2 regions of the Streptomyces sp. NPDC049040 genome follow, and region 2 is predicted to be linked to the other one. Evidence: predicted binding sites of a transcription regulator. Region 2 holds the regulator's gene; the other holds the start of a gene.
What was found. The regulator HspR, encoded in region 2, represses chaperone genes until heat shock. The targets are predictions, from matches to a motif close to TTGAGNNNNNNNNNCTCAA.
Positions count from the first base shown of each region.

Region 1: the regulator HspR is predicted to act here: its motif matches at 5,963-5,981, upstream of lon (endopeptidase La).

Region 1 is NZ_JBICTO010000009.1:258,703-274,178, forward strand. It holds gene ACGFMP_RS23660 (multifunctional oxoglutarate decarboxylase/oxoglutarate dehydrogenase thiamine pyrophosphate-binding subunit/dihydrolipoyllysine-residue succinyltransferase subunit) at 1-1,381, opposite strand, end outside; gene ACGFMP_RS23665 (ATP-binding protein) at 1,609-2,685, opposite strand; gene ACGFMP_RS23670 (response regulator transcription factor) at 2,702-3,415, opposite strand; gene ACGFMP_RS23675 (spermidine synthase) at 3,487-4,167, opposite strand; gene ACGFMP_RS23680 (nucleotidyltransferase domain-containing protein) at 4,227-5,039, opposite strand; gene ACGFMP_RS23685 (GNAT family N-acetyltransferase) at 5,036-5,842, opposite strand; gene lon (endopeptidase La) at 6,004-8,424, shown strand; gene ACGFMP_RS23695 (lysozyme) at 8,518-9,381, opposite strand; gene ACGFMP_RS23700 (MarR family winged helix-turn-helix transcriptional regulator) at 9,570-10,043, shown strand; gene ACGFMP_RS23705 (hypothetical protein) at 10,149-10,919, opposite strand; gene ACGFMP_RS23710 (nitrate- and nitrite sensing domain-containing protein) at 11,272-13,743, shown strand; gene ACGFMP_RS23715 (roadblock/LC7 domain-containing protein) at 13,740-14,249, shown strand; gene ACGFMP_RS23720 (DUF742 domain-containing protein) at 14,249-14,668, shown strand; gene ACGFMP_RS23725 (ATP/GTP-binding protein) at 14,649-15,257, shown strand; gene ACGFMP_RS23730 (styrene monooxygenase/indole monooxygenase family protein) at 15,340-15,476, shown strand, end outside.
Region 2 is NZ_JBICTO010000001.1:958,071-973,546, forward strand. It holds gene ACGFMP_RS04335 (HEAT repeat domain-containing protein) at 1-656, opposite strand, end outside; gene ACGFMP_RS04340 (transposase) at 873-1,166, shown strand; gene ACGFMP_RS04345 (IS5 family transposase) at 1,070-1,606, shown strand; gene ACGFMP_RS04350 (hypothetical protein) at 1,603-1,872, shown strand; tRNA gene ACGFMP_RS04355 (tRNA-Gly) at 2,290-2,363, opposite strand; gene dcd (dCTP deaminase) at 2,772-3,347, shown strand; gene ACGFMP_RS04365 (DUF2000 family protein) at 3,388-3,804, opposite strand; gene ACGFMP_RS04370 (Yip1 family protein) at 4,007-4,807, opposite strand; gene ACGFMP_RS04375 ((Fe-S)-binding protein) at 4,925-7,201, opposite strand; gene ACGFMP_RS04380 (LCP family protein) at 7,507-8,355, shown strand; gene dnaK (molecular chaperone DnaK) at 8,477-10,354, shown strand; gene grpE (nucleotide exchange factor GrpE) at 10,351-11,028, shown strand; gene dnaJ (molecular chaperone DnaJ) at 11,064-12,263, shown strand; gene ACGFMP_RS04400 (heat shock protein transcriptional repressor HspR) at 12,268-12,765, shown strand; gene ACGFMP_RS04405 (pyridoxamine 5'-phosphate oxidase family protein) at 12,839-13,246, opposite strand; gene clpB (ATP-dependent chaperone ClpB) at 13,447-15,476, shown strand, end outside.

The DNA.
Region 1 (15,476 bases), on a different contig from region 2:
CCAGGTCGGGGTGCTTGCGCTGGCGGTACTCCAGCGGGTCGGTGTCGGCCATGACGTGGCCGCGCACCCGGTAGGAGTGGATCAGCTCGAAGACCCGCGCGGCCTTGGTGACGTCGTCGTCGTGCGCGGTGTCGATGTCGGTACGCCACCGGACCGGCTCGTACGGGATGCGCAGCGCCGCGAAGATGTCGTCGAAGAAGTCGTTCTCGCCGAGCAGCAGCTGGTTCATGATCCGCAGGAACTCGCCCGAGGCGGCGCCCTGGATCACCCGGTGGTCGTAGGTGCTGGTCAGCGTCATGACCTTGGAGATGCCCAGCTTGTTCAGGGTGTCCTGCGAGGTGCCCTGGAACTCGGCCGGGTAGTCCATCGAGCCGACGCCGAGGATCATGCTCTGGCCGGGCATCAGCCGCGGCACCGAGTGGACGGTGCCCAGCCCGCCCGGGTTGGTCAGCGAGGCCGTGACGCCCTGGAAGTCGTCCATGGTGAGCTTGCCGGACCTGGCCCTGCGGACGATGTCCTCGTAGGCCTGCCAGAACTCGAAGAAGTTCAGCGTCTCGGCCTTCTTGATGGCCGCGACGACCAGCTGGCGGTCGCCGTTGGGCTTCACCAGGTCGATGGCCAGGCCCAGGTTGACGTGGTCGGGCTTGACCAGCGTCGGCTTGCCGTCCTTCAGCGCGAAGGAGTGGTTCATCGGCGGCATCGCCTTGAGCGCCTGCACCATGGCGTAGCCGATGAGGTGCGTGAAGGAGACCTTCCCGCCGCGGGCGCGCTTGAGGTGGTTGTTGATGACGATGCGGTTGTCGAACAGCAGCTTCACCGGGATGGCGCGCACCGAGGTGGCCGTCGGCAGTTCGAGCGACGCGTTCATGTTCTTCGCCACGGCGGCGGCGGGGCCGCGCAGCGTCACGAACTCGGTCTCGGCGGCCGGTGCCGGCGCCTGGGCCGCCTTGGCGGCGGGCGCCGCAGGTGCCGGTGCAGGCGCGGGAGCCGCGGGCGCGGCGGGGGCCGGTGCCGGGGGAGCCGGGGCGGCGGCGGCCGGCGGCGCGGGTGCGGGGGCCGGGGCCGCGGGCGGCGCCGGGATGGTGGCCGCGGGCGCGAGCTGCGCGGGCTGGCCGGAATTCACCGGTGCGGAGGTGGCGCGTGCCGCGGCACCCGATGCCCCGCCCTGGCCCGCGGGAGCCGCCGTGGCGGCGGAGCCGTCAGGCTTGTAGTCGGCGAAGAAGTCCCACCAGGCTCGGTCTACCGAGTTCGGATCCTGGAGGTACTGCTGGTAGATCTCATCGACCAGCCACTCGTTGGGGCCGAAGCCCGCGGCGGGGCCTTCGCCCTGCGCTTCGTGGTCGGTCGTGACACTTGAGCTATTGGGGGACTGTGGCGACACGGCGGTAACCGCCCTCTTCCGCTTCACAAGATGGTGGACAGCGGGAATTAAGGCTACGCCTACCCGAGCCTCCGCCGCAGGCCCGGGGCCCAGTCGTCGCGCAAGTCACACCCGAAGCCTGGTTTCGGCGCTGTTCCTGGCGGGAAATTGGTCCCTCTTGAGGGTTGTCCGGCCGGAAGTCGCCGTCAGGCCGTCGTCACGCGTACGTGAACTGCCAGCACTGCGCGTCAAGCTGTCACCGCGACGGCACCCGGAAGGGTGACGTGGATCCGGCAGCCCCGAGGAGATTCGGCCACTTCTATCCGTCCGCCGTGCAGATCCACCGCCCAGCGGGCGATCGCGAGGCCGAGACCCGTACCGCCGTCGCCGCCCGGATGGGAGCCGCGGTGGAAGCGCTCGAAGACCCGGACGCGGTCGGCCTCCGGGATGCCGGGGCCCTCGTCGACCACGTCGAGCTCCAGGCTGCCGGGCGTCGCGCCGCCGCGGGCCCGCACCGTCACCCTGCCGCCCGGCGGGCTGTGCTTGACGGCGTTGTCGACCAGATTGGCCACCACCTGGTGCAGCCGCTCGCCGTCGGCGTAGGCCGTCAGCGTCAGCGGTGACACGTCCAGGTGCAGCGGGACGTCGGCCCGCGCCCGGGAGCGCGACCCGCTGCCTCCGGTGCCCATACCCAGGCTCGCCGTCTTCAGCACCGCCGACAGATACGGCCACACCTCGAACCGCTTGGCGTCGAGCCGCGTCGCCCCGCTGTCCAGCCGCGACAGGTCGAGGAGCTGGCTGACCAGCTTGCCGAGCCGCTCGGTCTGCTGGAGCGCCAGGCGCATCGTCTCCGGGTCGGCGGCCGACACCCCGTCCACCACGTTCTCCAGCACCGCCCGCAGCGCCGCGATCGGGGTGCGCAGCTCGTGCGAGACATTCGCCACCAGCTCCTTGCGGTGCCGGTCGGCGGCGGCCAGGTCGGCGGCCATCCGGTTGAAGGTCTCGGCCAGCTCGCCGACCTCGTCCCTGCGCACCCGGGTCACCCGGCGGCTGTAGTCGCCACCGGCCATGGCCCGGGCGATCGCCGTCATCTCCCGCAGCGGCGACGTCAGGCCGTTCGCCACGATCTGGGTGATCAGCAGCGACGCGATGGCCGAGAAGATGGTGATCACCCGCAGCTCGGTCGCCGAGTGGATCGCCAGGATCACCAGGCCCGTGGTGATCAGCACCGACACCAGCACCAGCGCCTGCAGCGCGGCCTTGATCGACCGGTACGGATCCCACGGCCGCAGCGCCGCCCACACCCACCGCCACCAGCGCCTCACCGGCCCACGCTCCCGCTCACTTCGACGGCATCTCCAGCGCGTATCCGACACCGTGCACGGTGCGGATGCGGTCCGCGCCGATCTTCCTGCGCAGCGCCTTCACATGGCTGTCCACGGTCCTGGTGCCCGACGCGTCGGCCCAGTCCCACACCTCGGCCAGCAGCTGCTCGCGGGAGAGCACCGCACGCGGCTGCTGCGCCAGGCACACCAGCAGCTCGAACTCGGTCGGCGTCAGATGCACGTCGGCGCCGCCGACCCTGACCCGCCGCTGGGCGTGGTCGATCTCCAGGTCGCCCAGGTGGATCGAGGCGCCGCGCGGGCTGTGCGCGGCCGTCGCGGCCCGCTCGACCCTGCGCAGCAGCACGTGCACCCGGGCGGCCAGCTCCCGCATCGAGAACGGCTTGGTCATGTAGTCGTCGGCGCCGACGCCGAGCCCGACCAGCATGTCGGTCTCGTCGTCCCTCGCGGTCAGCATCAGCACCGGCACCGGCCGGTCCGCCTGCACCCTGCGGCACACTTCGAGGCCGTCGTAGCCGGGCAGCATCACGTCGAGGACCAGCAGGTCGGGCTGCCACGAGTGCGCGGCCTCCACGGCGGCCGGGCCGTCGCCCGCGGTCCGCACCTGGAAGCCCTCGGCCTGCAGCCGCGCCGCGATGGCCTGCGTTATGGTCTGGTCGTCCTCGACCACCAGAACCCGGCGCTGCGCGCCCGTCGTCTGCGTGCCGTCCAATTCCGCCCCACAAAATCGTTCTGGAATACCCGGCAGAGTACGGGGCGGGCCGCTGCCGTGACCATCACGCCTTACGACGCCCGGTGTGCCAGGTGCACGACATCCGGCACCCCGCGGATCACCGGGATCTCAAGGGTGTGCACCCGTTCGAACCCCGCGGACCGCAGCGCCGCCTCGAATGCGGCCGACGGCTGCGCCGACCACACTGCGAGGACGCCGCCCGGCGTGAGCCGGTTCCGGCAGGCGTCGAGGCCGCTGGGACTGTAGAGACTGCCGTTGTTCTCGGTGACTGTCCAGTCCGGGCCGTTGTCGATGTCGAGGCACAGCGCGTCGAACGGCTCGCCGGCAGCGCGCAGGTGGACCGTCAGGTCCGCCTCCACGAGGGCCACCCTCGGGTCGTCGAGGGCGCCTCCCGAGAACTGCCGCAGGGGCCCCGTGCGGTGCCACTCCATGACGGCAGGCTCCCGCTCCACCACCTCGATCCGCCCCCAGCGCGGCTCTGCCGCCGCCCGGGCCAGCGAGAACCCGACGCCGAGGCCGCCCAGCAGGACCCGGGGGTGCTGCCTGCCGTCGTCCAGCGCGTCGAGCGCGGCGTCGACGAGGAGCCTCTCCGAGCGGCCGTCGGAGGTGTCCATGAGGAAGCAGCCGTTGGCGATGATCTCGTAGTCGGGGCCGCGGCGCCGCAGCGCGATCTCACCGGCCGGCCCGCTGCGCCGGTCCACCACGACCGGCGCCACTTCTCCTGCGAACATCCCGCCACCCTAAATGCTGTCCCTGGTGCGGTGGCCGTGAACCTCCCCGGTCACAGCCCTCAAGAACCGGCCGGGCGGGGGGTCTTCGGGCCGTGGACCTCCTGGTAGGTGGCGGCGAGCCAGGGGCCCAGGTCGAACAGCAGGAGTCCGAGGGCCGCCGGGTCGGCGGTGGGCGTGCGGGCCCAGCCGGCCGCCCGCCGCATCAGGTCGCCGCGGGAGGGGTGGTAGGCCGCGAAGACCTCGGCCTGCAGGGCGAGGTCGCTGGTCCAGCCACCCCACCGGGGCATCACCAGGGTGAAGCCGGTCCTGACGATCCGCCGGGCCGCACCCCGGCACAGCGCGGCGCGCTCACCCTCGCCCGGCGCGGCGGCGAACCGCTCCCGCCAGCCGGCCAGGGCCGCCCCGATGTCCCCGTTGGTCTCCCTGGCCAGCAGCGCGTCCGGCTGGTAGCGGGGCAGCGCGGCCGCCAGGTCCTCGCCGAGCAGCGGGGTGCACAGGCAGGCGACGAAGAACCCCAGGTCGTGGCGCTCCAGCTCGCTGAGCAGCGTGTCGGCGTCGAAGAGCAGCATCCCGACGCCGTCGATGACCGCGAAGTCCGCGTCGAGGCCGCCCTCGATCCGGTCGGCGGCCGCGCGGTCCGCCGCGGACGGCGGCTCCCGCAGGACGACCACCAGGTCCAGGTCGGAGCGCCCCGCGCGTGCGGTGCCGCGCGGGATGCTGCCGTAGACGTACGCGCTGTGCAGCCGCCCGGCGGGGAAGGCCGCGCGGATCCGGTCCCGCGCGTCGTCCAGCAGCCGTGCGTAGGCGGCGGGCACCTTCGACAGCGCGCCCTCGCGGGCGATGGTGCCGTCCGGTTCGAGTCCCGGCCTCACGGCGTGTCCGCCGGCGTCCAGATGTAGGGGGTCGTCGTGGTGATGGCGCGGAAGCCGAGCCGCCGCAGGATGGGCGCGCTGTCGTCGGAGGCGTCGACCTGGAGGTAGCGCACCCCGCGGTCGGCGGCCAGGCGGGCGCGGGCGGCGACCAGGGCGTGGTAGATGCCGCGGCCGCGGTGCGCGGCGAGGGTGGAGCCGCCCCACAGGCCGGCGAACTGCGTGCCCGGGCGGTGGACCAGCCAGGCGGCGGAGACGATCTCGCCGCCGGACTCGGCGACGAGGACGGCGATCTGGTCGGGCGCCGCCTCGATCCGGCCGGCCAGGTCGGCGCCGAGCCAGTGCATGTCCGTGCCCCACACCTCGGTGAGCATCGCGCCCACCCCGCGCAGGTCCTCCGCCGCCGCGGTCTGCCGGATGGTGACGCCGTCCGCGAGCGCGCGCCCCGCGGCCGGCTCGGCCAGCTCGTCCGCGCGGCCGACCAGCACCGTCTCACGGTCCTCCGCGACGAAACCGGCCGCGCGCAGCCGCTGCGGCAGCTCGGCCGGCAGGTCGTGGCCGCGGATCTTCCACTCGACGGCCTCGCCGCGGGCGGCGAAGTACTCCCGCTGCCGGATGATCAGCGCGTCCAGCTCGGCCCCGCGCAGCCCGACGTCCCGCGGCGCGCTGACGAACCCGCGGAACTGCCCGACGATCCGCACCAGCGGCCCGTCCTCTTCGTACCGGGTGCCGGCGGCCCGCACCGGCGGGACTCCGCGCAGCTGGGTGTCGTACGCGGCGAGCAGGCTCGTGTCGTCGTCTGTCACGGTCACGACGTTACGTGCGGCGGCAAGCGGTTTTCCCGGCGCCCGTCCGGGTGAACGGGCCGTGCCGGCTGATCGCTCAGAGCGAACAGCCCGCCGGGAACACCAGCGGGCCCCACTGCATTGAGCCTGGTGTACTCAACTTGTTTGCACGAGGAGCGATCATGCCGATTGAGTCCATCCCCACCAATCCGCTGACCCTGCCTGTCCTCCCGCTGGACGGGGAGGTCGTGCTGCCCGGCATGGTCGTGCCGCTCGACCTCTCCGACTCCGAGGTCCGCGCCGCCGTGGAGGCCGCGCAGGCCGCGCACCCGGCCGGCAGCGGCGGGAAGCCGCGGGTGCTGCTGGTGCCGCGGGTCGACGGCAAGTACGCCGCCGTCGGCACCCTGGGCACGGTGGAGCAGGTCGGACGGCTGTCCGACGGCGACCCCGGCGCCGTGATCAAGGGCCGTACCCGGGTCAGGATCGGCGCGGGCACCACGGGCCCCGGCGCCGCGCTGTGGGTCGAGGGCACCGTCATAGAGGAGCCGGTACCCGCCGAGTCGCCCGGCACGGTGGCCGAGCTGATGAAGGAGTACAAGGCGCTGGCCACCAGCTGGCTGCGCAAGCGCGGCGCCTGGCAGGTCGTGGACCGGGTGCAGCAGATCGACGACGTCGGCCAGTTGGCCGACAACTCCGGTTACAGCCCCTACCTGACCGCCGAGCAGCGCGTCGAGCTGCTGGAGACCGTCGATCCGGTGGCCCGCCTGAAGCTGGCCACCCAGTGGCTGCGCGACCACCTCGCCGAGCAGGACGTGGCCGAGACGATCCGCAAGGACGTCCAGGAGGGCATGGAGAAGCAGCAGCGCGAATTCCTGCTGCGCCAGCAGCTGGAGGCGGTCCGCAAGGAGCTGTCCGAGCTGAACGGCGACCCCGAGGACGAGGCCGACGACTATCGCGCCCGTGTGGAGTCCGCCGACCTGCCCGAGACGGTGCGCGAGGCGGCGCTGAAGGAGGTCGAGAAGCTGGAGCGGTCCTCCGACGCCTCACCCGAGGGCAGCTGGATCCGCACCTGGCTCGACACCGTCCTCGAACTGCCCTGGAGCACCACCACCGAGGACACCTACGACGTGGCGGGCGCCCGTGCGGTGCTGGACGCCGACCACGCCGGCCTCGACGACGTCAAGGAGCGCATCACCGAATACCTGGCGGTGCGCAAGCGCCGGGCCGACCGCGGCCTGGGCGTCGTCGGCGGCCGCCGCGGCGGCGCGGTGCTGGCACTGGTCGGTCCGCCCGGGGTCGGCAAGACCTCGCTGGGCGAGTCGGTCGCGCGGGCGATGGGCCGCAAGTTCGTCCGGGTCGCGCTGGGCGGTGTGCGGGACGAGGCCGAGATCCGCGGCCACCGCAGGACCTACGTCGGCGCGCTGCCCGGCCGGATCGTGCGGGCCATCAAGGAGGCCGGGTCCATGAACCCGGTCGTGCTGCTCGACGAGATCGACAAGGTCGGCTCGGACTACCGCGGCGACCCGGCCGCGGCCCTGCTCGAGGTCCTGGACCCGGCGCAGAACCACACCTTCCGCGACCACTACCTGGAAGTCGAGCTGGACCTGTCCGACGTGGTCTTCCTGGCCACCGCGAACGTCATGGAGGCCATCCCCGAGCCGCTGCTCGACCGGATGGAGCTGGTCAGGCTGGACGGCTACACCGAGGACGAGAAGGTCGTCATCGCGCGCGACCACCTGCTGCCGCGCCAGCTGGAGCGGGCGGGCCTGGACGCGGAAGAGGTGACGCTTGACGAGGGCGCGCTGCGCCGGCTGGCCGGCGAGTACACCCGGGAGGCCGGGGTCAGGGCACTGGAGCGCACGGTCGCCCGCATCCTGCGGAAGATCGCCGCGCGGCACGAGCTGGGCGACCAGAAGCTGCCCTTCGCCGTCGGGCCCGACGACCTGCGCAAGCTGATCGGCCGGCCGCACCACGTGCCGGAGTCCGCACAGGACCCGGAGGAGCGGCGGACGGCGGTGCCGGGGGTGGCCACCGGCCTCGCGGTGACCGGCGCCGGCGGTGACGTCCTCTACATCGAGGCGTCGCTCGCCGACCCGGAGACCGGCGGGTCGGGACTGCAGCTCACCGGCCAGCTGGGCGACGTGATGAAGGAGTCCGCGCAGATCGCGCTGTCCTTCCTGCGCTCGCGCGGCGCCGAGCTTGAGCTGCCGGTCGGCGACCTGAAGGAGCGGGGTGTGCACATCCACGTGCCGGCGGGCGCGGTGCCCAAGGACGGGCCGAGCGCCGGTGTCACGATGACGACCGCGCTGGCGTCGCTGCTGTCCGGGCGGCGGGTGCGCACCGACGTGGCGATGACCGGCGAGGTCTCGCTGACCGGCCGCGTGCTGCCGATCGGCGGGGTCAAGCAGAAGCTGCTGGCCGCGCACCGGGCCGGGATCACCACCGTGGTGATCCCCAGGCGGAACGAACCGGACCTGGACGACGTCCCCGCCGAGATCCTGGACGCCCTCGACGTCCACCCGGTCAGCGACGTCCGGCAGGTGCTGGCACTGGCCCTGGACACGGCGGAGGCCGAGGTCCCGGAGGTGCGGGTGGCCGCCTGACGGCACCGCACCGCACCGCCACGGCGGCAGGCGGCCCCTTCCCCCGCACCCGGGGGAAGGGGCCGCCTTCTCGTACGACCGCGGTCCGGCGGATCAGCCGTTGGCGTACGCCTTGACGCGGTCGAGGGCACCGTTGAAGCGGTCCTGGTCACCGGGGAAGGTGCCGGAGTCGGCCCACTGCCAGAAGGTGTGGTAGCCCCAGCCGGCCGGCAGGGTGCCGACCGCGCTGGCGTATCGGGCGACCCAGAGCGCGTTGTTGGCGCTGAACGCGCTGCTGTTGCCGGTGCAGGTGGTCCACCAGCTGGTGGAGGTGTAGATCGTCGGGTAGCGCCCGGTCTTGGCGTGGTATTCGTTCGAGAAGGACGTGATCCAGCTCACCATCGAGCTGGCGGACTTCCCGTAGCAGGTGGCGCCGTAGGGGTTGTACTCCATGTCGAGCGCGCCGGGCAGCGTCTTGCCGTCCTTGGACCAGCCGCCGCCGTGTGCGACGAAGTAGTCGGCCTGTGCCGCGCCGGTCGACACGTCGGGCAGGGCGAAGTGGTAGGAGCCGCGGATCATGCCGACGTTGTAGGAGCCGTTGTACTGCTGGGTGAAGTTGGGATTCGTGTACGAGGTGCCCTCGGTCGCCTTGACATACGCGAACTTCGCGCCGTTCGACCAGGCACCGGCCCAGTTGACGTTGCCCTGGTAACTGGAGACGTCCATGCCCGCCGTCTGGGTGACCATCGGGGTGACGACCTTGGAGTCCCCGGGGGCGCTGGCGCCCTCGTGGATCTTGATCTGGGAGCCCAGCCAGTCGAGGTCGGGGTGGGTCATGTGACCGGAATTCGCCGCATGGGCCGTGCCGGGTGCGGCGAGCGCCATCGCGAGCATCGTGACGAGTGAACCGGCCAGCAGCGAGAGCCTGGTCCGGACCGAGCCGTTGCCGTGCACGACGGAGAAGACTCCGTGGGACATGCGTGCCTCCAGGTGGGGGACTCGGCATGACCTTGGGATGGTCATGACAGTGTGAAGGTACGGTGGGCGCTACGCGCGTGGAAAGAGGATCCTGTTACCGCCGTTGGTCTACTCCTGCGAAATACTTGACGTGCTGCGGAAACCACCGTGTGTGAAGACAACTTTCAGGCGTTGAAAGCGGGAATGCTGTGACCGACGCGCGCAATGCGGCAGATGCGACGGGAGCGGACCCCTCGGCGGACGCGCTGGAGCGGGAGCTGACGGTGCTTTTCCGCCGGGCCAGGGCGGCCTCGGGCGAGCTCGCCAGGGCGGTGCACCCGGACCTCGAACCGGCGGCGTACGGACTGCTGGTCCGGCTCCAGGAAGCCGAGCCGGAAAGGGCCACCGACCTCGCGTCCTACTTCGGGGTCGGCAAGGCGACGATGAGCCGCCAGCTGCGGGCACTTGAGGCCCTCGGCCTGGTCACCCGGGAGCCCGATCCCGGCGACGGGCGGGCCTTCCTGATGCGACTCACCCCCAACGGCCGGGACCGCTTCGACCGGGTCCGCGGGGCGCGCCGCGCGGCCTACCGCCGGCAGCTCGCGGCATGGGAACGCAGCGACGTCGCCGACCTCGCCCGGCTGCTCCACGACCTGAACGAATCCACCGCGGAAATCCTCTGAACCGGCTGCCCCCACCCGGGTGAACACCCCCCGCCGGGTGCCCGGAACCGGGCCCGTGTCCCCCGCAGGGGGCGCCCAGGGGCGCGGCACGCCCGGGGGCCGCCCTCAGAGGACGATCAGGACGGCCGTCGCGTCGTCGAACGGCTTGCCCCGCGGCACGGCCACACCGTCCGGGTCGGCGAGCTCCCGCTCGCGCACCCGGGCGAGCAGCGCCTCGGGCCCCGCCTTGCGCAGCACCGCGTACGCCGAGGCCCAGTCGTCGGAGCCGAAGACCTCCACGCCGCGCGCCGCCCCGTCGCTGAGCGCGGCGAACCCCCGCAGGGACGCGAGCGGCGCGCGGCCGGTGACGGCGTGGCGGGCCACCGCCGGATCGGCGGCGGCGGTGAAGAAGCCCCCCGGCAGGTTCCGCAGCGGCGCCACGCGGTGCCCCGCGGCCCGCAGCCGGTCGATCCGGTCGTCGAGCACCGCCGTCACGGAACCGTCCGCCGCCTCGACCAGCAGGACGGAATCGGACAGCACGAGGTGCTCCATGTCGTCCGCCCCCCACCGCACCGCCACCACGGTGGCTTGCGGCGTCAGCGGGTGAGAAAGGTCACAGGTGTCCCTGTGGGCGTCCGCTGTCCCGCCGATCGCGGCCGACAGACAGTCGGTAAGTGTGATGTCCGGCCGCGAAACGGACAGTTCGAGCAGGGCCCCGCCGAGCCGCGCGGTGAACCACGGGACGGAGTGGACGCAGCCCCCGTTGTCCGGTGGCGGGGTGACCCCGTCCAGCAGGACCAGCGCCCCGCCGTGTCCACCGGCGGGCAGCGCCACTGCCATGAAGTCCTCGTTGGGCGCACCGGGCACACCAGGGGCCGTCGCCGTCTCCACACGCATGGCCTCAGTCTGCAACAGGCCCTGCCCGCACCGGTGAAGGCGTTCGAACCGTTCGACCGGTCGGTCGGCCCGCCCGCTGTGGGCGGGCATCCTGCCAAAGCAGGCCCGGCGGCGCCAGTACGCCTCCGGCGCGGCGTGAAGGTGTCCGCTCTACTCGGCTTGTCCGGTGTGTCGCCAGTGCGATTCACTCGTTCGAGTGTCCGGAGGAGGGAGGCATGGCCCCCTCCTGGCGGGACTGCAAGGGTTCTGTCAGCCCCTGCATATTCCTGGGGAACCCCCGCCGGCGATACGTGATTGCGAGCCCGAAGTGCGTGAACGACGTCAACCGCGCGAGCGTCGGGTCAGACAGCGCATGCTCGCCGCCCTCCTGGTCTGCACCGCCGCGGTCCTGGCGGCGGCCGCACCCGGTGTGGCACTCGGCGTCGGCGACCTGACGGCCGCCCAGGACCGGGCCTCCGCCGCGGCGTCGGCCACCCGCACCACCGTCCTGGCGCACGACCTGGCCGACGAGCGGGACGACGTGGCCGCGCTGGTCGAGGCCGGGGCCGGGGCCGGTGCGAAGCCGCCCGCGCTGCCCGCCGCCGACGGCACGCGTACCGACCGGCAGCTGCGGGACGTGCTCGCGTCGGACCCGCCCGCCGCCCTGCGCACGGCGCTCGCTGCGCTGCCCGGCATCCGCAGGACCGCACTGGCCGCGCGGGCCGACCGGCAGGGCGTGCAGGCGGTCGTGACCGCCTATCAGCCGCTGATCGACGCGCTCGGCCGGGCGGGGGAGGGGCCGGGCACCGACCCGCTCACCCGGGCCGTCGGCGCGGCCGCGGTGCAGCGCGGCCTGCTGGTGGGCGCGCTAACCCAGGGCGGCACGCAACCGTTGCTGGTGGCCGCCGCGCAGGCGGCCAGGCTCCAGGAGCGCGCGGCGCTCGCCGACTTCCGCGCCACCGCCCCCGCCGACCTGCGCGACCGCTACGACAAGACGGTGACCGGCGCCGACATCGCGCAGGCCGACCGGGACACCACAGAACTGCTCGACGCACCGGAACTGACCAAGACCGACCGCAAGTTGGGCGCCGAGCCGGTGAAGTCGGCGCTCACCGCCCGGATCGGCCTGCTCCGCAGCGTCGAGTCGTCCGCCGCGGCCGACCGCTCGGCGGCCGCCACCGCGCACCGCGACCACACCGTCACCATCCTCGAACTGCGGTGTGCGCTGGCCGCGTTGTGCCTGCTGCTGCTCGCCGGTGTGCTGGTCGCGCTCTTCCGCAGCCTCACCCGCCCGCTGGCGGCCCTGCACCGCTGGTCGCGCTCCGACGCGGAAAGCGGCCAGGGTGTCGAGGTGATCGGCCAGGACGAGTACTCCGCCGTCGCCCGCCGCGCCAACGCGCTGACCCACGAGGCGCAGGCCCTGCGCGCCCGCGCCGCCGAGCTGGGCAGCGAACTGACCACGCAGCGCGGTGCCACCCAGGGCACCAGGGGCGCGCTGGCCGGCGCCGTCGCGGAGAAGGACGCCCTGCGGCACGCCCACGACCGCCTGGCCGGCCAGATCGCCGAGCTGGAGCGGGAGTTGAGCGCGTCCACGGCCCGCAACGCCGCCCACATGACCCATGTCGGCCTCAGCCTGCGGACCCTGGGCCTGGTCGAGCGGCAACTCGCCCTGATCGAGGGTATGGAGGAGCAGGAGCAGGACCCCGACCGGCTGGCGACGCTCTTCCAGCTGGACCACCTCGCCACCCGGATGCGCCGCAACAGCGAGAATCTGCTGGTCCTCGGCGGCACCGAGCACAGCCACGGGGCCACCGCGCGGCCGGTGCCGCTGATCGACGTGGTGCGCGGCGCGATCTCCGAGATCGAGCGCTACGAACGCGTGCGCATCCAGGTGCTGCCCGGGGTCAGGGTCGCCGGCCGGGCCGCGGACGACATCGCCCACCTGCTCGCGGAACTCCTCGACAATGCCACCGGCTTCTCCGAGCCGACCACCGAGGTCCTGCTGTCCGGGCAGCTGCTGGAGACCGGCGAGGTGGCGCTCGCGGTGGAGGACATCGGCATAGGAGTCCCCGCCGAGCGGCTCGACGAGCTGAACGCGCTGCTCTGCGACCCCGATCCCGCGCCGCCAGGCGCGGTCGCAGGCATGGGCCTGTACGTGGCGTCGCGACTGGCCCGCAGGCACGGCGTCCGGGTGCGGCTGCACCCGCTGCCGTCCGGCGGCACCCAGGCCGTGGTGCTGCTGCCCGGCCTGCTGGTGCCTCCGGCCGGGCCCGATGAACCGCCCGTGACCCCGCTGGACGTCACCGCCTTCACCGGCGGCGACCCGCGCAGGTACGCCGCGGTGGCCGCGGCCGTCCACCTGCCGGCGCAGGCACCGCCCCCCGAAGAGCCGCACGCCTACGCGCCGCCTCCCGACGAGCCGCAGAGCCCGCCGCCCGCGCCACAGGACCCGGCCGCAGGGCAGCCTTTCGCCCCCGCGCCCTCGCTGCTGCCGACTCCCGTGCCCGCCACGGCAGTCGGCCGCATCCCGGCGCAGGCGACCGAGCCGGTGCCCGGCCGCGACCCCGCGCCGCCCGCCGAGCCCATATCCGCACCCGGGAGCGGCGGCCTCACCGGGCGTGGGCTGCCGCAGCGGGTGCCCAGGGGCGCGGCGGCGGCCGCCAGGCCCGCCGCCCCGGCCCCGCTGCCCCCGGTCGACGCGGCCGAACTGCGGCGCCGGCTCGAAGGGTTGCAACGCGGCCTGCAAGCGGGCCGCGCCGACGCCGTACGCGAACGTGACGAGCAGTCCGCAGGGTCGCGTGGACCCGCAGATCCGGCAGGAAACGTTGAGGAGGCGACCCGTTGAACGCGGTCGGCACGAAGACCGGGGCACTCAGCCACGAGGCCCGCAGTTTCCAGTGGCTGCTGCACAAGTTCATCGAGGAGGTGCCCGGAGTCCACTCGGTCGCCGTGGTCTCCTCCGACGGCCTGCTGCTGCTCGGTTCCGAACCTGACGAGGCCCCGACGGGCCGGACCGGGCAGAATACGGTGGAGGCGCCCGCGCACCCGGGTCTCGCCGGCCAGAGCCGGATGGACCTCGCCGCGGTCGTGTCGGGTCTGGCCTCGCTCACCGTGGGCGCGGCGCGGCTGATGGACGGCGGACGGGTCAGGCAGACCACCGTCGCCATGACGGACGGAGTGCTCGTGGTGATGTCGATCAGCGACGGCTCGCTGCTCGGCGTGCACGCCGCCGCCGACTGCGACATGAGCGTCGTCGCCTACCACATGGCCATGTTCGTCGGCCGTGCCGGACACGTACTGACCCCCGCACTCCGCAGCGAGTTGCGCCAGGCCACCGGGAGCCCCAGCTGATGTCCTCGATGTCCGCACTGCCCCGCCGCGGGGTGTCCCCGCACCGGGGAACCGACCGCAGGACGGGCCGGGTCCGCCCGTACTCCCTGACCGGCGGTCGTACGCGGTTCGGCCATGTGCTCCTGGTCGAGACCTTCGTCGCCACCGTCGAGGGCCCGGACGAGCAGCACGCCCCCGCCAGGGGCGGCTGGGCGGAACGGGTCCTGCCCGAACGGCGGGCGATCGTGGAGCTGTGCAGGAGAATGCGGTCGGTGGCCGAGATCTCCGCGCTGCTCAGGATGCCGCTCGGCGTGGTGAGGGTGCTGGTCAGCGATCTCGCCGACCAGGGAAGAATTCGTGTATACGGCACCGGACACGGGTCCGGCAGCCCCGACCGCGCGCTGCTCGAAAGGGTGCTCAGTGGACTACGCAGGCTCTGACCGGCCGGACGGCCTGCAGGACTGGCAGAACGAGCGCGAACGGGCGCCCGTCTCCACCAAGATCGTGGTGGCCGGCGGCTTCGGTGTGGGCAAGACCACCTTCGTGGGCTCGGTGTCCGAGATCACCCCGCTGACCACCGAGGCGGTGATGACCCAGGCCAGCGAGGCACTCGACGACCTGGCCGCCACCCCGGACAAGGTCACCACCACGGTGGCGATGGACTTCGGCCGGATCACCCTGGAGAAGGACCTCGTCCTCTACGTCTTCGGCACCCCCGGGCAGCAGCGCTTCTGGTTCATGTGGGACGACCTGGTACGCGGTGCGATAGGGGCGATCGTGCTCGCCGACACCCGCAGGCTCGCGGACTGCTTCCCCGCGCTCGACTACTTCGAGGGCACCGGCCTGCCCTACACGGTCGCGGTCAACCAGTTCGAGGGCACCGCCGCGTACACCGGCGACGACGTGCGCGAGGCGCTCGCGGTGCCGTCGCACATCCCGGTGCACATCATCGACGCGAGGAAACGGTCCTCCGTGGTCGACGCACTCCTCGCGCTGGTCACCCACGCCCTGGCCGAACAGCCCTTCTAGCGCGCGGCCACCGCACCAGCCGGCGCCGGCCGTCCGGCCCGGCACATCCCAGCCCGACCGATCCGATCCGAAGCGGGGCGCCGTGCGCAAGATACTCATCGTCGGGGCCGGACAGGCCGGCCTCCAACTGGCCCTGGGCCTGCAGGCACGCGGCTACGACGTCACGGTCGTGTCCAACCGCACCGCGGACGAGATACGCGGCGGCCGGGTCACCTCCAC
Region 2 (15,476 bases):
ACCACGCCCGTCGCCGCGGCGCCGGGTGAGGCTTCATTGGCGACGAACCCCTTCAGCAGCGGAATCGACGTCGACGCGGACTCGGGGAACCACGCGAACAGGTTCGCCGTTTTGGCGCGCAGCTCAGGGCTGTCCGCGGTCAGTAGGACGGCGAGTGCGGGGAGTGCTTCCCGAACAGCGTCGTAGGAGGCCACAACCGCTTCGGCGTCGATGAGCACCTGCTCGCAGCTCTTCTCACGCTGCTTGCGCTGCTCGTCGTCCGTGGCTTCGGCGATCCACCGAGCCCAATCGTCGGCTTCACCTCGCATGCTTTCCAGATAGTCGCGGTCTTCCCGAGGGTCGTAGCCGTTGGGCAAGTAGTTGTTGTCCAGCCCGATCGCGATGGCGACCAGCAGTGCGACGAATCGGTGCCTGTTGACCAGTCTGGGGTCGAGCGCCATCCGCACGAGAAACGGAATGGTGTACAGCGCAGCCTGCGATCGCGTGCCTTGGTGCACGATGTGGTTCGCGAGCTGCGCACTCGGCGGGTACTGGCCCTCCCAATCCCCCGCCTGCATCGCCCGAAGGTGTCCGGGGACGTCGTCGGCTCTGCCGTAGGAATGGTGAAGTTGAGCCCAGGGCACATCGTCCAGGCCGGCAAGAGGGTCGCTTGTCACACCAGCAGATCCTGGCACACCAGGAGTTCGACTTCGGCCTCCAGCCCGCCGCCTCAGAGGCCGCCCCGCCGTTCCTCCCCAACGCCGTGATCTGGTCCCTCCATAGGCCTCTGGTGGCTCTGCTGGCGTGCCTGCTGGTCAGAGGGCTCGCTCGCTCTCCCGCGACTCACGTCCGCGTGCGCAGGTCTGGCCCTGGCTGTCCGCGGCGCACCTGGGTTGTGTCTGCAGGGCATCCTGTACGTGCTCCACAACGACATAGCCTCGCAACGGCTACCGCCGGAGCTGGGATTCGGCTCCGGACAGACCTGCTGGCGGCGCCTGGGCCGCTGGCAGCAGGCCGGAGTTTTCGACCAGCTGCACCGCATCCTGCTCGCCGAGCTGAACGCGGCCGGCGCACGCGACTGGTCCCGGGCCTGCGTGGACGGCTCCCACATCCGCGCGAAAAAGGGGGAGCCGATACCGGTCCGTCGCCGGTCGATCGGCGCAAGACGGGCAGGAAACACCACCTGATCTGCGACGGACGCGGCACGCCGCTCAAGGTCATCACCACCGCAGCCAACGTCAACGACGTCACCCAGACCCTCGCCCTGGTCGACGGCATCCCACCCATCACCGGGCAACCCGGGCGTCCACGCCGCCGCCCCGACTCGCTGCTCGGCGACAAAGGATACGACTCCAACCCCAACCGTCGAGAGCTACGCAAGCGGCGGATCCTGCCCGTCATCTCCCGCAAAGGCGCCCCGAACATCCAGGGTCTGGGCAAACTCCGCTACGTCGTCGAGCAGACCTTCGCCCTGCTGCACCAGTTCAAACGCCTCGCGGTCCGCAGGGAACGCCGCACTGAACTCCACGACGCATTCGTCTCCCTCGCGTGCGGACTCATCTGCTGGAGAAGGCTCAGTCGACAGCGTGCGCAGTCAGCTGATCGGTCCTACGCTGACCACCTGTGACTGAAAGCGCGCAGCGATGGCTCCACAACGAACTCCGCCCCTCCCAGACAGTTCGCTGCCGAGTGACGGGACACCGAGGACGCTTCGGCGTAGAAGTTGAGTTGGTTGCGCCCGCACCTGAGATCCCGGCCTTCATCGACTTCGTGAACCTCACCGACGGCCTGGACCATCCGCGCCCGGAAGACTTCCCGGCGATCGGAAGCAGCCTCGACGCCGTCGTGCTCGACTACATGCCCAACGGAGAGTTGCGCCTAGCGGCCCGTTGATCGTCGCGGACACGATAAAAGCAGACACGCCGACCTCCGAGGGCAAGGCCCACACGCAAACTCGCACCGCCCGCCCACCACTGAAGATCGTGTTACGCGCTCTTATGGCACGGCAGTGCCACGGCCCGTCTGGCGTCGGGCCGGCGCGTGGTCAGGTCGGTGATTGCCGGGACTCCGGCTTCACCTTGGGGTGACATAGAGGGATGGAAAGGGATCTTTTCCGCGACCTTGTGTGACGCGGCTCACCGGAAATGCGTCTCGCCATTCGAGAGGGCCTCGGCGTCCAGCGGTCAACCGCGGTCACCGGGTGCATTCGCGCCCCGCAATTCGCCGCCCAATGGCACGGATATGGCACGCGGCCCTCGAATTGGTCCAGACAACAAACCAGCCCCAGGTCTTCGATCTGGGGCTTATCAATGGAGCGGATGACGGGAATCGAACCCGCGCTCTGAGCTTGGGAAGCTCATGTTCTACCATTAAACTACATCCGCGAAAAAAGCTCTCCGAGGAGTGCTTCGGGGACACTCTACCGTACGCGGCGGGTGGGTGCGGGGGGACGGTCGTGAGGGGTAGGTTCTGGGGGCGGTGTGGCTGCGTGGGGGTGCGGCGAGGGATCCCCTAATGTGTGGGTTTGTCGGCCACGCGGAGTTGGGGAAAGGGGCTTCATGGAGCGCACTGTCGTTCGTTGCGCGGAGGGTCACGTTTTCACCACCGGGTCTTTTCCGTTGCAGCAGTTGGGGGCGCAGCGGTTGGGGCCCGCACGGCTGGTGAGGTGTCCCAGGTGTGCGCGGTTGCGGCATGCCGTGCCCGTGGGTGAGGGCGCGGGCGGCGGGGAGAAGTGAGCGGGGTCCCGTACGGGCGGGCGCAGGCGGGTACCGCCTAGGCGTTAGGGTCGGTCTGTGCTTCTCTCAGACAAGGACATCCGGACCGAAATCGACAACGGGCGTGTGCGTGTCGATCCGTTCGAGCCGTCGATGGTGCAGCCGTCGAGCATCGACGTGCGCTTGGACCGGTTCTTCCGGGTGTTCGAGAACCACCGGTATCCGCACATCGATCCGGCGGTGGAGCAGCCTGACCTGACCCGCCTGGTGGAGCCGGAGGGCGGCGACGCCTTCATCCTGCACCCGGGTGAGTTCGTGCTGGCCTCGACGTACGAGGTCATCACGCTGCCGGACGATGTGGCCTCGCGGCTCGAGGGGAAGTCCAGCCTCGGGCGGCTCGGGCTGCTCACGCATTCGACGGCCGGGTTCATCGACCCGGGGTTCTCCGGGCATGTGACGCTGGAGCTGTCGAACGTGGCGACGCTGCCCATCAAGCTGTGGCCCGGGATGAAGATCGGGCAGCTGTGCCTCTTCCGGCTGACGTCGCCCGCGGAGTTCCCCTACGGCTCGCAGCAGTACGGCTCGCGCTACCAGGGGCAGCGCGGGCCGACCGCTTCCAGGTCGTATCTGAACTTCCACCGCACCCAGGTCTGAGCCGGGCACCAGGTCTGACCCGGGGACCCGGGCGGGCCGTTCAGGGGTGCATACGCGCGCCCTTGAGTGTCTTGTCGACGGCGTTGCGCGGGCCGTGGACCGCCAGGCCCACCAGGTCGAGGCCTGCGGTCGGGACGGCGCGGACGGCGGCCCGGTTGTCGGTGTCGTTGCCGGTGGCGAACAGGTCGGCGGTGAAGACGGCGCTGGGCAGCATGCGGGACAGCGCCCGGGCGTGGGCGGCGGTCAGGACGTCCTTGGAGCCCTCGAAGACCAGCACGGGCTGGCGGAACATCGGCAGGTACTGGGTGCCGTCGGCGTCCTGGTAGGGCTCGCCGATGAGTTCGGGCAGCTGGGTGCCCAGGCCGCTCACCAGGAAGGCCGTCACGTTCAGGCGTTGCCAGGGCTCCAGGTCCTCCCGCAGCAGCACGGCGATCTTCGTATCGAAAGCTGTGGTCATGTGCCAAGCGTGCGCGGCCCGCGGGGACGGCGTCTTGTACGTTCCTTGCGTGGTCGCCGGTGACCTGCCCCTCAGGCGGAAGACCTCCGGGCACGAGGCCTCCGGGCGGGACCCCGGGCGCAAGACCCCCCGGCGCAAGACCCCCGGGCGCGAGACCTCCGGGCGGCCCCGACGGCCAGGCCGGGACCGGCGCGGCCCCGGCTCAGATCAGCGGCAGCTTGAACAGCATCAGCAGCGCCACCAGCTGTATCGACGACGCGCCCAGCGCCTTGTGCCACGGCAGGTCGTGGGACTTGCCGACCATCGACGTCATCAGGACCCCGCACGCCAGCCAGGTCAGCCAGCCCAGCAGTTGGACGAAGCTGTTGGCGCCGCCCAGGAAGAGGGCGAAGAAGAGCCGGGGGGCGTCGGTGAGGGACGTGATCAGCAGGGCGAGGCCGATGGTCGGCGCCCAGGCGCCGTCGCCGCCGAGCTGGCGGGCGAGGGTGTTGGTGACCGCGCTGAGGGTCAGGCCGCCCAGGGTGACGGCGACGGCCGTGGTGATCACCCAGGGGACGCTGGCGGACAGGGTGGCGTCGAGGACGTCCTTGCGGGCCGCGTCGAAGCCGAAGACGGCGACCAGGCCGTAGAGGAAGGTCACGATCAGCGCGGGGCGCCACATCGTGTGGTCGCGCATCTGCCAGAAGGTGCGGCCGGGGCGCAGCGCGATCCCGCTGAGCAGCTGCTTCCAGTGCAGCCGGGGACCGGCCGGCGGGGCGGTGGTCTGGCCGGCGCGGTAGGTGGCCACGTTGTCGCCGCCCTGCCCGTACGGGTCCGAGGGGTCGGCGAAGTGCGCGGGCTCGCCCATGGTGAACGCCCGGGTGTGGCCGGGCGCGTCGTCGTAGCCGGGCGGGGCGAAGTACTCGGGCTCGCCTGCGGGTGCGTACGGCCCTGGTCCGGGGGGAGGGGGATAGCCGCCCGGTGCGTTCGGGTCCTGTCCTCGTCGGTTCTCGAATCCAGCCACGCTTCGAACGTACCCGCTGCCGCGCGTCGCGGGGCCGGGCGGCCGGTCCGGAGCGCTGCTTTGCTGCCAACCTGTGACACGCGCGGTAGCGCTCCGGGTACCCGGCGGTGAGGTGTGTCAGCCGGTCGCGGCGCCCGCGCCCGAGGCCGAGTCGGCGGCGACCGCCACGGACGGCGTGCGGACCGAGTCGAGCAGCAACTGGGCGACGTCCACGACCTGGAGCGACTCCTTGGCCTTGCCCTCGTTCTTCTTGCCGTTGACGGAGTCGGTGAGCATGACCAGGCAGAACGGGCAGGCGGTGGAGACGATGTCCGGGTCGAGGGAGAGGGCTTCGTCGACCCGCTCGTTGTTGATGCGCTTGCCGATCCGCTCCTCCATCCACATCCGGGCGCCGCCGGCGCCGCAGCAGAAGCCCCGCTCCTTGTGGCGGTGCATCTCCTCGCTGCGCAGGCCCGGCACCTTGGCGATGATCTCGCGCGGCGGTGTGTAGACCTTGTTGTGCCGGCCCAGGTAGCAGGGGTCGTGGTAGGTGATCAGGCCCTCGACCGGGGTGACGGGGACCAGGCGGCCCTCGTCGACCAGGGTCTGAAGCAGCTGGGTGTGGTGGATGACCTCGTACTCCCCGCCGAGCTGGGGGTATTCGTTGGCGATGGTGTTGAAGCAGTGCGGGCAGGTCGCGACGATCTTCTTCGAGGCCCGCGGCTTGCGGGTGGCGGGGTCGACCTTGCCGTCGTCGTCGAGCTCCTCGCCGAAGGCCATGTTGAGCATGGCGACGTTCTCCATGCCGAGCTGCTGGAAGAGGAATTCGTTGCCCAGGCGGCGGGGCGAGTCGCCGGTGCAGTTCTCCTCGCCGCCCATGATGGCGAAGTCGACGCCTGCGATGTGCAGCAGTTCCGCGAAGGCCTTGGTGGTCTTCTTGGCCCGGTCCTCGAGCGAGCCGGCGCAGCCGACCCAGTACAGGTACTCGACGCCGGTCAGGTCCTCGATGTCCTCGCCGACGACCGGGACCTCGAAGTCGACCTCCTTGACCCAGGCCAGCCGCTGCTTCTTGGGCAGGCCCCAGGGGTTGCCCTTCTTCTCCAGGTTCTTGAGCATCGTGCCCGCCTCGGACGGGAAGGACGACTCGATCATCACCTGGTAGCGGCGCATGTCGACGATGTGGTCGATGTGCTCGATGTCGACCGGGCACTGCTCGACGCAGGCGCCGCAGGTCGTGCAGGACCACAGGACGTCGGGGTCGATGACGCCGTTCTCCTCGGCGGTGCCGATCAGCGGGCGCTCGGCCTCGGCGAGCGCGGCGGCGGGGACGCCGGCCAGCTGCTCGGGGGTGCCCTGCTCCTCGCCCTCGGCGTTCTTGCCGCCGCCGGCCAGCAGGTAGGGCGCCTTGGCGTGGACGTGGTCGCGCAGCGACATGATCAGCAGCTTGGGGGACAGCGGCTTGCCGGTGTTCCACGCGGGGCACTGCGACTGGCAGCGGCCGCACTCGGTGCAGGTGGAGAAGTCGAGGATGCCCTTCCAGGAGAACTGCTCGACCTGGGAGACGCCGAAGACGTCGTCCTCCCCGGGGTCCTCGAAGTCGATCGGCACACCGTTGCTGGTCATCGGCTGGAGGGCGCCGAGCGCGACCGGGCCGTGCGCGTTGCGCTTGAACCAGATGTTCGGGAAGGCCAGGAAGCGGTGCCAGGCCACGCTCATGGTGGTGTTCAGGCCGAGCACGATGGCCCAGATCATGGTGACGGCCAGCTTGAACATGGCCGTGGCGTAGACGGTGTTCTGGAGCGTCTCGGTGCTCAGCCCGCGGAAGGCGGCGACCAGCGGGTACGAGGCGAAGTAGGCGGCCTGGTAGTGGTCGGCGCCGTGCAGGGCGCCTTCGAGACCGCGCAGCGTCATGATCGCCAGGCCGATGACCAGGACGACGTACTCCACGAAGTACGCCTGCCATGCGGTCGAGCCGGCGAAGCGGGACTTGCGGCCGGCCCGGGAGGGCAGGTTCAGCAGCCGGATGACGATCAGCGTGATGATGCCGAGCGTGGTGAAGGTGGCGATGAACTCGGTGTACAGCTCGTAGGGCAGCCAGTCGCCGATCCACGGCAGGAGCCAGTCGGCCTTGAACAGCTGGCCGTAGGCGTTGACGACGGTCAGCACCAGGGTCAGGAAGCCGACCGCGACGAACCAGTGGGCGACGCCGACCACGCCCCACTTGTTCATCCGGGTGTGGCCGACGAACTCCCGCAGGAGGGTCGTCGTACGCGCCGCGGGGTCGTTCGTACGGCTGCCGGCCGGTACGGACTGGCCCAGGCGGACGAACCGGTAGATCTGCGCGATGGCGAGGCCGATGAGCGCGACGCCGACCGCGGTGAGGACCAGCGACACGATGATCGCGGCGAGTTGCATGTGGGCTCCTCGGGCCTGCGCACGGTGAACGGGGACTGGGTCTACTAAGCGGTAACTTATTTCGGTCCTGGACGAGATTACCCGGGATCGGGGAGGCCATAAAGCCGCACCGCTGGTGATCTGTGTCGCGCGCCGCACATGCGCCATGTATGCCGCACATGCGCCATGTATGCCACGCCGATCCGATTGAAACCCGGGCGGCCGTGACACACATGGATGAGGACGGCATCGACGGCCGCAAGGGACACGGCCGCAAGGGACATGGCGGGACGTCGGGCGGGACGAGGAGCGGGAGGAGATCCGGCATGCGCGCGGTGCTGCGCTGGACGGCCGTCGGCGCCGGCCTCCTCCTGGTGCTCACCGCCGGGCTGTGCCTCGCCTCCTACCGCAAATTCAGCGCGAACATCACGACCGACAAGGCCGCCGAGCAGGTGCTCGCCGGCTACGCGGCCCAGCGGCCGCCCGCCCTGGTGCCGCAGGCGTGGAACATCCTGGTGATGGGTGCGGATGGCGCGGATGGCGCGGCGGGAGAGGAGCCGGGCGCGGAGGCGGACGCCGCCGTCCTGCTGCACCTGTCGGCCGACCGCACGCGGGCCACCGCGGTCGGCGTGCCGCGCGGCCTGCGGGTCGGCGTCCCCGGCTGCCACCGGCCGGGCGGCGGTACGGCCCCGGCCGCCTACGAGCCCTTCGCCGCGGCCTTCCGCGCCGGCGGCGCGGCCTGCTCCATCCGGGCCTTCGAGCAGCTGTCCGGTGTACGGGTGGACCACCACCTGGTGGTGGACGTGCCGCGCTTCGGCCGGATCGCCGACGCGGTCGGCGGCGGCTCGGGGGACGGGCCCGGCGACCCGCGCGGGGACCTGCTGCGGGCGCTGTCGGGCGCGGCGAGGGGCGGCGGGTCGCTCGCGCACCCGGCGCGGCTTTTCGGGCTGCTGGACAGCGCGACCTCGGCGATCACCGCGGATCCCGGCCTCAGCTCGCTGCCCGCGCTCTACGGGCTGGCCGGCACCCTGCGCAGGCTGCCCGCCGACCGGGTGACCCTGGTCACGCTCCCCACGGCGCCGGGCGCGGGCGACGTGCTGCGCAGGACCGCCGCCGACCGCCTGTTCGCGGCGCTGCGGGCGGACCGGCCGCTGCGGCCGGCCCCGGACCCCTAACCCCAGGTGCGCGGGGCCCGCGCCGCTAAGTTGAGTCGCCTCGACTCACCTCTGTTGACAGAAGAAAATCACTCAGGCACCCTTGAGTCAGTTCCACTCAAGTCAGCAGGAGGATTTCACCATGGCACGTGCGGTCGGCATCGACCTGGGCACGACTAATTCCGTCGTCAGCGTTCTCGAAGGCGGCGAGCCCACCGTCATCACCAACGCAGAGGGCGCCAGGACCACGCCGTCCGTCGTCGCCTTCGCCAAGAACGGCGAGGTGCTGGTCGGCGAGGTGGCCAAGCGCCAGGCTGTCACCAACGTCGACAGGACCGTCCGGTCGGTCAAGCGCCACATGGGCACCGACTGGAAGATCAACCTGGACGGCAAGGACTTCAACCCGCAGCAGATGAGCGCCTTCATCCTGCAGAAGCTCAAGCGGGACGCGGAGTCGTACCTGGGCGAGAAGGTCACCGACGCGGTGATCACCGTCCCCGCGTACTTCAACGACTCCGAGCGCCAGGCGACCAAGGAGGCCGGCGAGATCGCCGGCCTGAACGTGCTGCGGATCGTGAACGAGCCGACCGCGGCGGCGCTGGCGTACGGCCTCGACAAGGACGACCAGACCATCCTCGTCTTCGACCTCGGCGGCGGCACCTTCGACGTGTCCCTGCTGGAGATCGGCGACGGCGTCGTCGAGGTGAAGGCCACCAACGGCGACAACCACCTCGGTGGCGACGACTGGGACCAGCGTGTCGTGGACTACCTGGTCAAGCAGTTCCAGTCCGGCCACGGTGTGGACCTCGGCCGCGACAAGATGGCGCTCCAGCGGCTCCGCGAGGCGGCGGAGAAGGCCAAGATCGAGCTGTCCTCGTCCACCGAGACCTCGATCAACCTGCCCTACATCACCGCGTCCGCCGAGGGCCCGCTGCACCTGGACGAGAAGCTCACCAGGGCGCAGTTCCAGCAGCTGACCAGCGACCTGCTGGAGCGCTGCAAGACCCCGTTCCACAACGTCATCAAGGACGCCGGCATCCAGCTGTCCGAGATCGACCACGTGGTCCTGGTCGGCGGCTCCACCCGCATGCCGGCCGTGGCCGAGCTGGTGCGCGAGCTGACCGGCGGCAAGGACGCCAACAAGGGCGTCAACCCGGACGAGGTCGTCGCCATCGGCGCGTCCCTGCAGGCCGGTGTGCTCAAGGGCGAGGTCAAGGACGTCCTGCTGCTCGACGTCACCCCGCTGTCCCTCGGTATCGAGACCAAGGGCGGCATCATGACCAAGCTGATCGAGCGCAACACGACCATCCCGACCAAGCGCTCGGAGATCTTCACCACGGCGGAGGACAACCAGCCGTCGGTCCAGATCCAGGTCTACCAGGGCGAGCGCGAGATCGCCGCGTACAACAAGAAGCTCGGGATGTTCGAGCTGACCGGCCTGCCGCCCGCCCCCCGCGGGATGCCGCAGATCGAGGTCACCTTCGACATCGACGCGAACGGCATCATGCACGTCGGCGCCAAGGACCTCGGCACCGGCAAGGAGCAGCGGATGACCGTCACCGGCGGCTCCTCGCTGCCCAAGGACGAGGTCGACCGGATGCGCCAGGAGGCCGAGCAGTACGCGGACGAGGACCACAAGCGCCGCGAGGCCGCCGAGACCCGCAACCAGGGCGAGCAGCTGGCCTACCAGACCGAGAAGTTCATCGCGGACAACAAGGACAAGCTCCCCGAGGACGTGAAGTCCGAGGTCGAGGCCGCCATCGCGGACCTCAAGGAGAAGCTGAAGAACGAGTCGACCGACGGTGAGAACACCGCGGCGATCCGCGAGGCCACCGAGAAGGTCGCGGCCACCAGCCAGAAGCTCGGCCAGGCGCTGTACGCCAACTCGGACGGCGCCGCCGCCGGCGCCCAGGCGGGCCCGGGTGAGCCCGGTGCCGACCAGGCAGGTCCCGCCGACGACGACGTCGTGGACGCCGAGATCGTCGACGACGAGAACAACAAGAGGGACGGTGCCGCGTGACGGAGGAGCCGAAGGGCTTCGAGCCGGAGCCCGACGTCCCTTCCGAGGCCAGCGACAAGCAGCCGGACGCCGCCAAGGACGCCGGAGCCGCCGATGAGGCGGCCCCGGGGGCCGGCGGCGGGGACGCCAAGGAGCTGACGGCCCTGCGGGCTCAGCTGGACCAGGTGCGCACCGCGCTCAGCGAGCGCACCGCGGACCTCCAGCGGCTCCAGGCCGAATACCAGAACTACCGCCGCCGGGTGGAGCGGGACCGGATCGCCGTCAAGGAGATCGCGGTCGCCAACCTCCTCACGGAGCTGCTCCCGGTGCTCGACGACATCGGCCGGGCGCGGGAGCACGGCGAGCTCGTCGGCGGCTTCAAGTCGGTCGCCGAGTCGCTGGAGACGGTGGCGGCGAAGCTGGGGCTGCAGCAGTTCGGCAAGGAGGGCGAGCCCTTCGACCCGCTGGTGCACGAGGCCCTGATGCACAGTTACTCGCCGGATGTCACGCAGACCACATGCGTGCAGATCCTCCAGCCCGGGTACCGCCTGGGAGAGCGCAATCTGCGGCCCGCCAGGGTCGCGGTCGCCGAGCCCCAGCCGGGGGCCGGCAAGGGCGACGACGCGGCGGACGACCCCGACGTGGCGGCGGAGACGGCGGACGACGAGGAGACCGGTGGCCCGGACCAGGGCTGACGGTGTGACGAGAGCGGAGAGGAGGGACGCCGGGGATGAGCATCAGTAGGGACCTGCTGGAAAAGGACCTGTACAAGGTCCTCGGCGTACCCAAGGACGCCACGGAAGCCGAGATCAAGAAGGCGTACCGGAAGCTGGCCCGGGAGTTCCACCCGGACGCCAACAAGGGCGACGCCAAGGCCGAGGAGCGCTTCAAGGAGATCTCCGAGGCCAACGACGTCCTCTCCGACGCCAAGCGGCGCAAGGAGTACGACGAGGGCCGCGCGCTGTTCGGGAACGGCGGCTTCCGCCCCGGTCCTGGCGCGGGCGGCACCGGCGGCTTCAACTTCGACCTGGGCGACCTCTTCGGGGGCGCCCAGGGCGGGCCGGGCGGCACCACCACGACCGGCGGCCAGGGCGGCGGCTTCGGCGGCGGTCTCGGCGACGTCTTCGGCGGCCTGTTCAACCGCGGCGGCGGCACCAGGGTGCAGCCCAGGCGCGGCCAGGACATCGAGTCCGAGGTCACGCTGAGCTTCACCGAGGCCGTCGACGGCGCCACGGTGCCGCTGCGGATGTCCTCGCAGGCGCCCTGCAAGGCGTGCTCGGGCACCGGCGACAAGAACGGCACGCCGCGGGTGTGCCCGACCTGCGTCGGCACCGGGCAGGTCTCCAGGGGCGGCGGTGGCGGCTTCTCGCTCACCGACCCGTGCGTGGACTGCAAGGGCCGCGGCCTGATCGCGGAGACCCCCTGCGAGGTCTGCCATGGCAGCGGGCGGGCGAAGAGCTCGCGCACCATGCAGGTCCGCATTCCCGCCGGGGTGACCGACGGGCAGCGGATCAGGCTGCGCGGCAAGGGCGCGCCGGGCGAGCGCGGCGGACCCGCGGGCGACCTCTACGTCGTCGTGCACGTGGGGAAGCACCCGGTCTTCGGCCGCAAGGACGCCAACCTCACGGTGACCGTGCCGGTCAGCTTCGCGGAGGCGGCGCTGGGCGGCGAGGTCAAGGTGCCGACCCTGGGCGGCCCGCCGGTCACCCTCAAGCTCCCCCCCGGCACCCCGAACGGGCGTACGCTGCGGGCCCGCGGCAAGGGTGCGGTGCGCAAGGACGGTTCGCGGGGCGACCTGCTCGTCACCGTCGAGGTGGCGGTGCCGGAGAAGACCGAGGGCAAGGCGCTGGACGCGCTGGAGGCCTACCGGGAGGCGACCTCGGACGCCGACCCGCGGGCCGAGCTGTTCAAGGCGGCAAAGGGAGCGTGAACGGATGAGCGTCGACGGCCGGATGGACGGTATGGGACCTGGCCCCCGCGGCCCCGGTGGTCCCCGCGCGCGCAACCCGTACCAGCTGACCGAGGAGTCCCCGGTCTACGTCATCTCGGTGGCGGCGGAGCTGTCGGGCCTGCACCCGCAGACCCTGCGGCAGTACGACCGCCTCGGCCTGGTCTCGCCCGACCGCACGGCCGGGCGCGGCCGCCGCTACTCGGCCCGCGACATCGAGCAGCTGCGCGAGGTGCAGCGGCTCTCGCAGGACGACGGCATCAACCTCGCCGGCATCAAGCGGATCATCGAACTGGAGAACCAGGTCGCCGCGTTGCAGTCGCGGGTGGCTGAGCTCACCGCGGCGGTGGAGGGCGCAGCCGCGGTCATCCAGCAGCGGGAGGCGGCGGTGCACGCGTCCTACCGCCGCGACCTGGTGCCGTATCAGGATGTGCAGCACACCAGCGCGCTGGTGGTGTGGCGTCCCAGGCGCGACGGCTCCTGAGCCGGGGCCGTCCGCCCCGGCCGGCCTTTCCGCCCCGCCCCGTGCCCTTCGCGCGGGGCGGGGCGGAGGCGTTTCAGGCGTTGCCCATCGCGCGGGTGAGGGCGATCTCGATGACGACGCGGCGCGGGTTGGGCGCGGGGGTGCGGCTGTAGCGCTCGGCGTAGCGGGACACGGCGTCGGCGATGCGGGCCGGGTCCTCCGAGACCGTGGCCAGGCCTTCGAGGGTCGCCCAGCGGCGGCGGTCGACCTGGCAGACCGCGACCCGCGCGCCGCCGGGGCCCGCGGCGCGTACGTGCGCGGCCTTGGCGCTCGCCGTGTTGGTGATGACCCGTGCGAGGCCGGCCTCCGGGTCGTAGGTGACGCCGACCGGCACGACGTGCGGGGAGCCGTCAGGACGGAGTGTGGTCAGGGTGCACAGGTGGTGTTCGCGCCAGAAGGCGAGGTAGCCGGCCTCGGGGGCGCGCGGATCGCGTGGTGCCATGCCGTGACGGTAACCCCGGCGGGGAAGGCGGCCGGTGCGGGGGCGTACGGCCGTGTCGGGGGTGCCAAGCCGAAGTTGAGTGGAATAGACTCAATATCGTTCATGTTCCTTTACGCAAGTAGTCATGCAACGTGCTGCGCAACGCCAGTCGCGGACAGCACAATGGACCGACGACAGCACCTTGAGGAGGACCTGGCCCCGTGGACGCCGAGCTGACCAACAAGAGCCGGGAAGCGCTCAACGCCGCCAACACCCGCGCGGTCTCCGAGGGCAACCCCGACCTGACGCCCGCGCACCTGCTGCTCGCCCTGCTGAGCGGCGCGGACAACGAGAACGTGCTCGACCTGCTCACGGCGGTCGGCGCCGACCCCGCCGCGGTCTCCGACCAGGCCGCCGGCCTGGTGAAGGCGCTGCCGAAGGTGCAGGGCTCCACCGTGGCGCCGCCGCAGGCCAACCGCGACCTGCTCGCGGTCATCGCGGACGCCGCGGAGCGGGCCAAGGAGCTGGGGGACGCGTACCTTTCCACCGAGCACCTGCTGATCGGGATCGCCGTCAAGGGCGGCCAGGCCGGCGAGCTGCTCACCCGTCAGGGGGCCGGCGGCAAGCAGCTGCTGACCGCCTTCGAGACCGCCCGTGGAGGGCAGCGCGTGACCAGCCAGGATCCCGAGGGCACCTACAAGGCGCTGGAGAAGTACGGCACCGACTTCACCGCGGCGGCCCGCGAGGGCAGGCTCGACCCGGTGATCGGCCGCGACCAGGAGATCCGCCGGGTCGTCCAGGTCCTCTCCCGCCGCACCAAGAACAACCCGGTCCTCATCGGCGAGCCGGGTGTCGGCAAGACCGCCGTGGTCGAGGGCCTGGCCCAGCGCATCGTCAAGGGCGACGTGCCCGAGTCGCTGCGCAACAAGCGGCTGGTCTCGCTCGACCTCGGCGCGATGGTCGCGGGTGCGAAGTACCGCGGCGAGTTCGAGGAGCGGCTCAAGGCGGTGCTCGCCGAGATCAAGGACAGCGACGGCCGCGTCATCACCTTCATCGACGAGCTGCACACCGTCGTCGGCGCGGGCGCCGGCGGCGACTCCGCCATGGACGCGGGCAACATGCTCAAGCCGATGCTGGCCCGCGGCGAGCTGCGGATGGTCGGCGCGACCACGCTGGACGAATACCGCGAGCGGATCGAGAAGGACCCGGCCCTCGAACGCCGCTTCCAGCAGGTGCTGGTCGCCGAGCCGACCGTCGAGGACACCGTCGCGATCCTGCGCGGACTCAAGGGCCGCTACGAGGCGCACCACAAGGTCCAGATCGCGGACTCCGCGCTGGTCGCCGCCGCGACCCTGTCCGACCGCTACATCACCTCGCGCTTCCTGCCCGACAAGGCCATCGACCTGGTGGACGAGTCGGCGTCCCGGCTGCGGATGGAGATCGACTCCTCGCCGGTCGAGATCGACGAGCTCCAGCGCTCCGTCGACCGGCTGCGGATGGAGGAGATGGCGCTCAAGAACGAGACGGACCCCGCCTCCGTGCAGCGACTCGACAAGCTCCGCAAGGACCTCGCCGACCGCGAGGAGGAGCTGCGGGGCCTGACCGCCCGCTGGGAGAAGGAGAAGCAGGGGCTCAACCGGGTCGGCGAGCTCAAGGAGCGGCTCGACGACATCGGGACCCGCATCGAGCGCGCCCAGCGCGACGGCGACTTCGAGACCGCCTCCAAGCTGCTCTACGCCGAGAAGCCCAAGCTGGAGGCCGAGCTCGAGGAGGCCACCCGCGAGGAGGAGGAGGCCGCGGCGCAGGGCCCCTCGACGAACATGGTCAAGGAGGAGGTCGGCCCCGACGACATCGCCGACGTCGTCGCCGCCTGGACCGGCATCCCGGCCGGCCGGCTGCTGGAGGGCGAGACGCAGAAGCTGCTGCGGATGGAGGACGAGCTGGGCCGCCGGCTGATCGGCCAGACCGAGGCGGTCCGCGCGGTCTCCGACGCGGTGCGCCGCTCCCGCTCCGGCATCGCCGACCCCGACCGCCCGACCGGCTCCTTCCTCTTCCTCGGCCCGACCGGTGTCGGCAAGACCGAGCTGGCCAAGGCGCTGGCCGACTTCCTCTTCGACGACGAGCGGGCCATGGTCCGCATCGACATGAGCGAGTACGGCGAGAAGCACTCCGTCGCCCGGCTGGTCGGCGCCCCTCCCGGCTACGTCGGCTACGAGGAGGGCGGCCAGCTCACCGAGGCGGTGCGCCGCCG